Linked DNA regions of Blastopirellula sediminis. The protein of the gene in region 2 interacts with the protein of the main gene of each other region in a pairwise test. Links are inferred from orthologs where the notes say so. Each region holds a gene or a part of one and is shown on either strand. Other genes may lie near its edges. The genes, in order: rplA and thrS.

Region 1 (3,188 bases), on a different replicon or contig from region 2:
TGAAGAGGAGGAGGAAGCTCCTGCTGAAGTCGGCGAGATGGACTGGTACATCCTGAAGGTGCAGAGCAATCGCGAAAAGTCGATCTGCGCGAACCTTTGGCGGCGTGTGAAGATGGCGGGCCTCGAGCCGTATTTTGATCAGATCATGGTCCCGACTGAGGACATCGTCGAATTCAAAAACGGCAAAAAGAAAATCACCAAGCGCAAGCTGTACCCTGGGTACATCGTCGTCCACATGGCGATCAACGATGACACCTGGTTCCTGGTACGCGAAACGGGCGGAATCGGCGACTTCACGGGAGCCGCGGGACGTCCGACTCCGATGCTGGCGCACGAAGTTGAGCGGATCACCAAAAAGGCGGAAAGCGAAGAGGCGGGCGAAGAGCCGGTCAAAACCAACATTCGCTTCAAGCTGGGGGATCACGTTCGCATCACCGAAGGAACCTTCGAGAACTTCGAAGGGGATGTCGAAGGAATCGACGAAACGAATGGCCGCGTGACGGTCATGATCAACATCTTCGGTCGGACGACTCCGGTCGAGATGGAACACTGGCAAATGGAGCCGGTGTAACCCATCGCGAGTCGTCGGCCTGTCGATTCCTACAGCCTCTCGCGTCGCTCTCCTGGCGACTGCCGGACTGTCGTTTTCGACCCACCGAACACCCAAGTAATTCAGTAATCCACGGCGAACCGTGCGTTCGCCGCCGAGGAAAAGAGACATGGCGAAGGAACTGGTTGGAAAAGCGAAATTTCAAGTGCCCGGCGGCAAGGCTACCCCGGCGCCTCCGGTAGGTACGTCGCTCGGTAAGTTCGGCGTCAACCTCGGTCAATTCGTTACGCAGTTCAACGACAAGACCAAGGAATTCAACGGCATGCCGATTCCGGTCGTCGTGAGCGTCTACAACGACCGCTCGTTTGAATTCGTTTGCAAGAGCCCGCCGGCCGCCGCGCTGCTGAAGCAAGCTGCCGGGATCGCCAGCGGCGCCGGTCGTCCCCATGTCGACAAGGTCGGCAAGGTTTCGATGGCCCAGGTCGACGAAATCTGCAAGCAGAAGATGGACGACCTGAACGCCAGCGACCTGGAACATGCTCGCCGCATGATCGCCGGTACCGCTCGCAGCATGGGCATCGAAATCACCGAATAAGCGTTCGCGGCCAACCCGCCCAGCGCTGCAACTGATACGCAACACACCGCACAGATACTTAAAGAGTCCGACGATGGTAAAGCACTCGAAGCGTTATCGCGCCCTTGCCGCCAAGGCCACGGAAGAAGTCATGCCGCTCGACAAGGCGGTCGCGCTGTTGAAGACCTTCAACACCACCAAATTCGATCAGACCGTCGACTGCGCCATGCGTCTGGGTATTGACCCGAAGCAGGCCGACCAACTGGTCCGCGGCGCCATCGTGCTGCCGCACGGCATCGGTAAAGAGCTGCGAGTCGTCGTGTTCGCCAAGGGCGACAATGTTCGTCTGGCGGAAGAAGCCGGCGCCGACGCGGTCGGTTCGGACGACCTGGCCAAGCGAATCAAAGAAGGCTGGCTTGATTTCGACGCGTGCATCGCGACCCCGGACATGATGGGTCTGGTCGGTCCGCTCGGTCGCGTCCTCGGCCCGCGTGGTTTGATGCCGTCGCCGCGTGCCGGCACGGTCACCCCGGACGTCGCTCGCGTCGTCAAAGAATACAAAGCGGGTAAGGTTGAGTTCCGCAACGACGCCACTGGCATCGTGCACGCGGTGGTCGGCAAGATTAGTTTCGACGAAGCGAAGCTGGTCGACAACATCCGCGCGTTCACCAATCAGATCCTGAGCATGAAGCCCGCCAGCGCGAAGGGCATTTACGTGAAGAGCGTCGCGATCGCCGCCACCATGAGTCCTGGCGTCCGCGTCGCGCTGTAAGCCGGTTCACTTCGTCGTCCGCCGCGCGGTGGACCTCACTTAAAGCAGAACAGTTATGAGCAAATTCGTAAAAGAGTTGGTGACGAAAGAGATTTCGAGCCGTCTGGACGGCGTGTCGGATCTCTTGGTGGTTGATGTCGCCGGTCTCGACGCCAATTCGACCGTCGAAGTCCGTCGCGCCTTCCGCAAACGGAACATTAGCCTGTTGGTCGTGAAGAAGACCTTGGCCCGTCGCGCTTGCGAAGGGACCTCGCTCGGTCCGGCTTTCAGCGACATTGAAGGCAGTGCGGCGATCGTGTGGGGCGGCGAAGACATCGTCGACCTGGCGAAAGAGATCGTCAAACTGCACGAAGACAAGAAAATGCCGAAATTCACGGCCAAAGGTGGCGTGATGGACGGCGAGGCTTTGACTGCCGACAAGGTGGTTGAAGTGAGCAAATGGCCGAACCGTGCCGAGCAGCTTGCTTTGCTGGTTGGTCAGATCCTTGGTCCGGGACGCACCCTGGCCGCTCAGATCAAAGGCCCGGGCGCCAAGCTCGCCAGTCAGATCAAAAAGCTGGGAGAAGAAGAAGGGGCCTAGTACCCGTCTCTCGCCCAACTGTCCGCACACGGCTGTTACGCCAAACCCGTTACGAAATAAGCAATATAGATTTTTTGCCCGTCCGCAGGTCGGGCGCAAGTTGAGAAAGGATCGACACGAAGATGTCCGAAGAAACCGCCACGATCGAAATCTCGGAAGAACTGAAGACCCTGGGCGACAAGATCGCCACCCTGACCCTGAAGCAAGCGGTCGAACTGGGCAACTACCTCAAAGACGCTCACGGCATCGAAGCTGCCGCTGGCGGCGGCATGATGATGATGCCCGGTCCGGCTGCGGCTGCTGAAGAAGTCGCCGAAAAGACCGAATTCGACGTCATCATGACCAGCTTCGGCGGCAACAAGATTGCGGTGATCAAGGCCATCCGTGGCATCACCGGCTTGGGCCTGAAGGAAGCCAAGGACCTGGTCGAAGGCGTTCCGAGCAAGGTCAAAGAAGGCGTCTCGAAGGAAGATGCCGAAAAGGTCAAGGCCGAACTGGTCGATTCCGGCGCCGAATGCGAAATCAAGTAGTCGATTTACGACTCTTGAATTCGATTTGACGGAATCCCTGTATTCACTTCGACGTCGCCTCCCGTATACTAGGAGGCGACGTCGCGAGGTGTGGTCTTGAATTTAACCGGTTTCTCTACTTTTCTCCTGCGCATGGACGATTCCCAGGGAGTGGTGCGCGCAGTGAACGGCAGGGAGGGGGC
Region 2 (3,250 bases):
GCGCTCGCTTTCTTCATCGTTCCTCGCCCCAACTACGACAACATGGGTTACCTCGGCGGATGGATCAACAATCCGTGGAAGTACTCGGACGACTACAATCGCGGCCTCCGAGACTGGAACGTCATTCTGGGGCCAGGACGCTTTATCAGCACGACGCTGCTCGACTGCGCGGCGATGCTCGGCTGGATGACGGCGGATCCGACCGAAGAGGAACGCTTCGCGAAAGAGATGGGAATGGATCTGACCGAAGATTTTCCGGCCACCAGTCTGAGCAGTGCGACGCGGATTGATCTCGATCTGATGGCGCAAGAACCGCCGGCCGCGTCGATGACGAAATGCAAAGTGAATCGCGGCGACTTTGATTAGGCGACCGCGACAATAGTAGCCCGAAGCGCAAGCGAGGGAAATGCGGTCGGGAACAATGTCTAAGGCCTATTGCCTAATGAAAGAGGAAGTCCGCCGAGTACGTATTTGTTGTCGCTGGTTCCTTAATAGACATTAGTGATTTCTTTGCGACCGCATTTCCCTCGCTTGCGCTTCGGGCTACTAAAGAACAGAAAAAACGCCGGCTTTGCGGCCGGCGTTTTCGTCTTTCAAACTTGTCGCGCTAGGAAGCGATTAGTACTCGTCGGTCGCGCCGGTTGCGGCGGTTCCTAGTCCGGACGAACCGGAATAGACTTGGCGAACCTTGCGTTCCACGACTTCCTGCTTCAGCTTGTCGATCGCTTCGGCGACTTTCATCGATCCCAGATCGCCGTCGATACGATCGCGCACGGCGACCGATTCGGTCTCCATTTCGCGTCCGCCGATGATGAACATGTAGGGGATCAAGCCGAGTTGCGCGTCGCGGATCTTGGCGCCAATCTTTTCCGGGCGATAGTCGCCGGTGACGCGGAAGCCGGCCTGTTTCAGTTCGGCTTCGACCTTGCGAGCGTACTCTTCAAACTTCTGGCTGACGACCAGCACGCGGATTTGTTCCGGAGCGAGCCAGAGCGGGAAGGCGCCGGCGAAGTGCTCGATCAACACGCCCATGAACCGTTCGAGCGAGCCGAACGGAGCGCGGTGAATCATCACCGGGCGATGCGGCTGGTTGTCGGCGCCGATGTACTCGAGCGCAAAGCGTTCGGTGCTCGGCAGGTTGTAGTCGAGCTGCACGGTACCAAGCTGCCATTCGCGGCCGAGACAGTCGTTGACGACGAAGTCCGCCTTCGGACCGTAGAAGGCCGCTTCGCCCGCTTCGGCGACGGCGTCGATTCCCATGTTCTTGCAAACCGAGACGAGCGATTGCTCAGCCCGATCCCAGACTTTGGAATCGCCGACGTACTTGCCGCTGTCGGGATCACGGAAACCGAGACGGACGCGGTAGTCGGTCAGGCCGAGACTGTTCAGCACGTACTGAGTCATCTCAATGCACTTGCGGAATTCTTCTTCGACCTGCTCTTCCATGCAGAAGATGTGGGCGTCGTCCTGGCAGAAGCCGCGGACGCGGGTCATGCCGTTCAGTTCGCCCGATTGCTCGTAGCGATAGACGGTGCCGAATTCCGACAAGCGAATCGGCAGCTCGCGATAACTGCGGGGCCGATTCTTGTAGATCATGATGTGATGCGGGCAGTTCATCGGCTTCAGCAGATACTCTTCATCATCAGAGAGATGAATCGGCGGGAACTGGCTATCCTTGTAGTAAGGATAGTGCCCCGAGGTCTTGTAGAGGTCGACCTTGCCGATGTTGGGAGTGAAGACCGATTCGTATTCGTGCTTCTTCAGCTGTTCCGAAACGAAGTCGGTCAGCTGCTGACGAATAATGGCGCCTTTCGGCAGCCACAGGATCAAACCCTGACCGACCATCGGATTGATCGAGAAGAGCTCGAGCTGTTTGCCCAGCACGCGATGATCACGGCGTTTCGCTTCTTCCAACTTCTCCAGGTGAGCCGCGAGGTCTTCCTTGTTGAAGAAGGCGGTCGCATAGACGCGCTGGAGCTGCTTGTTATCGGAACTTCCCTTCCAATAGGCGCCGGCGACCGACAAGAGCTTGAAGGCGCCGATCGACTTCGGATTGGGAACGTGCGGGCCGCGACAAAGGTCAATGAATTCGCCCTGACGGTAGAACGACAAGGTATCGTGCTCGGCCAGGCCGGTTTCGATATGCTCGATCTTGTACTTCTGATCGATATCCTTGACGACGGCGAGCGCCCCTTCGCGCGACTCTTCGATCCGCTCGAACGGCTCGTTCTCTTTGATGATCTTTTTCATCTCGGCTTCGATCGCCGGGAAATCTTCGGCGGTCAGCTTGTGCTCGAGATCAAAGTCGTAGTAGAAGCCCCCCTCGATGGTCGGGCCGAAGGCGAGCTGGACGCCGTCAAACAGACGCATGATGGCGCGGGCCATGATGTGAGCGCAACTATGCCGCATCACGCCCAGCGCTTCTTCATTCTTGTTGGTGAGCAGCCGCAGATTGACCGAGCCTTCGGTCGGCAGCTTGGTATCGAAACCGACGGTTTGCCCGTCGACTTGGGCCGCCAGAGTGGCCTTCGCAAGGCCTGCGCCGATATCGGCGGCGACGTCCATTGGGGTGACTTCGATGTCGTAAGTTTTTACGTTGCCGTCAGGGAGATGAACCTCGAGCATGGACCTGTCATTCTTGAATAACGCGCGTCAGGCGTCGTCGGCCGGCGTCGAAACAAAGGACGTCTGAAAGCCGATGGCGCCGCAGTGCAGCAGTATAGAGATCTGAGGCGACCCCTCCTAGAGCGAGTAGATCGCGCAAGCCCCTAGAAGCGACCGTTTTACGCCGCTAGCAGGTGAAGAAATTCCGCCGCAATTCGAGGGACCCGGCGTTAGAGGCCGGGGTTCGCGGCATAAGGACGGCGGCCGGTCGAATCTTCAATTCGGGGCAACATTTTCATCAAGCGTTCATGATCCGACAAAATCGCTTGATTTGCGGCCGGGTTGGGCGCCTCTTTTTGGCAACGCGCCGACTCTTCAAGCGTGGTCGCAATCTTGTACATCGTTGGGAACCCACACCCGCCGCTGGAGCCACGGAGACGATGCGCCAACAATTCGACCTTTTCCCAATCGGCGTCTTCGGCAGCCGCCAAGATGTCGGCCAGCGTCTCAGGCAGTCCATGGACGAAGAGATCAACCACCGGAGCGAGCATCTCGAGATCTGGGAGAACTTCGCTCGCCAGCGGAGAATCATTTTCCGTCGTCGCTTGATCGTTCTCCTTGGTGGCGGTCGAAGGGGAGGCGGCGT

Evidence for each region.
Region 1: the proteins of thrS (region 2) and rplA interact in binary tests that used the Escherichia coli proteins (3 or more experiments, as listed by UniProt). The link is inferred for Blastopirellula sediminis from one-to-one orthologs.

Annotation. Positions count from the first base shown.
Region 1 is NZ_JAJKFT010000010.1:255,296-258,483, reverse strand. The notes cover bases 189-3,057. They hold rplA (50S ribosomal protein L1), read left to right. Parts: upstream 189-1,218; coding sequence 1,219-1,896; downstream 1,897-3,057. Other genes in these bases: rplL (50S ribosomal protein L7/L12), read left to right, coding at 2,599-3,006; rplJ (50S ribosomal protein L10), read left to right, coding at 1,952-2,476; rplK (50S ribosomal protein L11), read left to right, coding at 720-1,145; nusG (transcription termination/antitermination protein NusG), read left to right, coding at 189-571. Outside these bases: more of nusG, read left to right, coding at 1-188. UniProt on the Escherichia coli protein: One of the primary rRNA binding proteins, it binds very close to the 3'-end of the 23S rRNA. Forms part of the L1 stalk. It is often not seen in high-resolution crystal structures, but can be seen in cryo_EM and 3D reconstruction models.
Region 2 is NZ_JAJKFT010000004.1:565,694-568,943, forward strand. The notes cover bases 123-3,053. They hold thrS (threonine--tRNA ligase), read right to left. Parts: upstream 2,626-3,053; coding sequence 619-2,625; downstream 123-618. Other genes in these bases: LOC68_RS06020 (hypothetical protein), read left to right, coding at 123-366; LOC68_RS06030 (PAS domain S-box protein), read right to left, coding at 2,835-3,053. In the rest of the region: more of hypothetical protein, read left to right, coding at 1-122; more of PAS domain S-box protein, read right to left, coding at 3,054-3,250. UniProt on the Escherichia coli protein: Catalyzes the attachment of threonine to tRNA(Thr) in a two-step reaction: L-threonine is first activated by ATP to form Thr-AMP and then transferred to the acceptor end of tRNA(Thr). The rate-limiting step is amino acid activation in the presence of tRNA.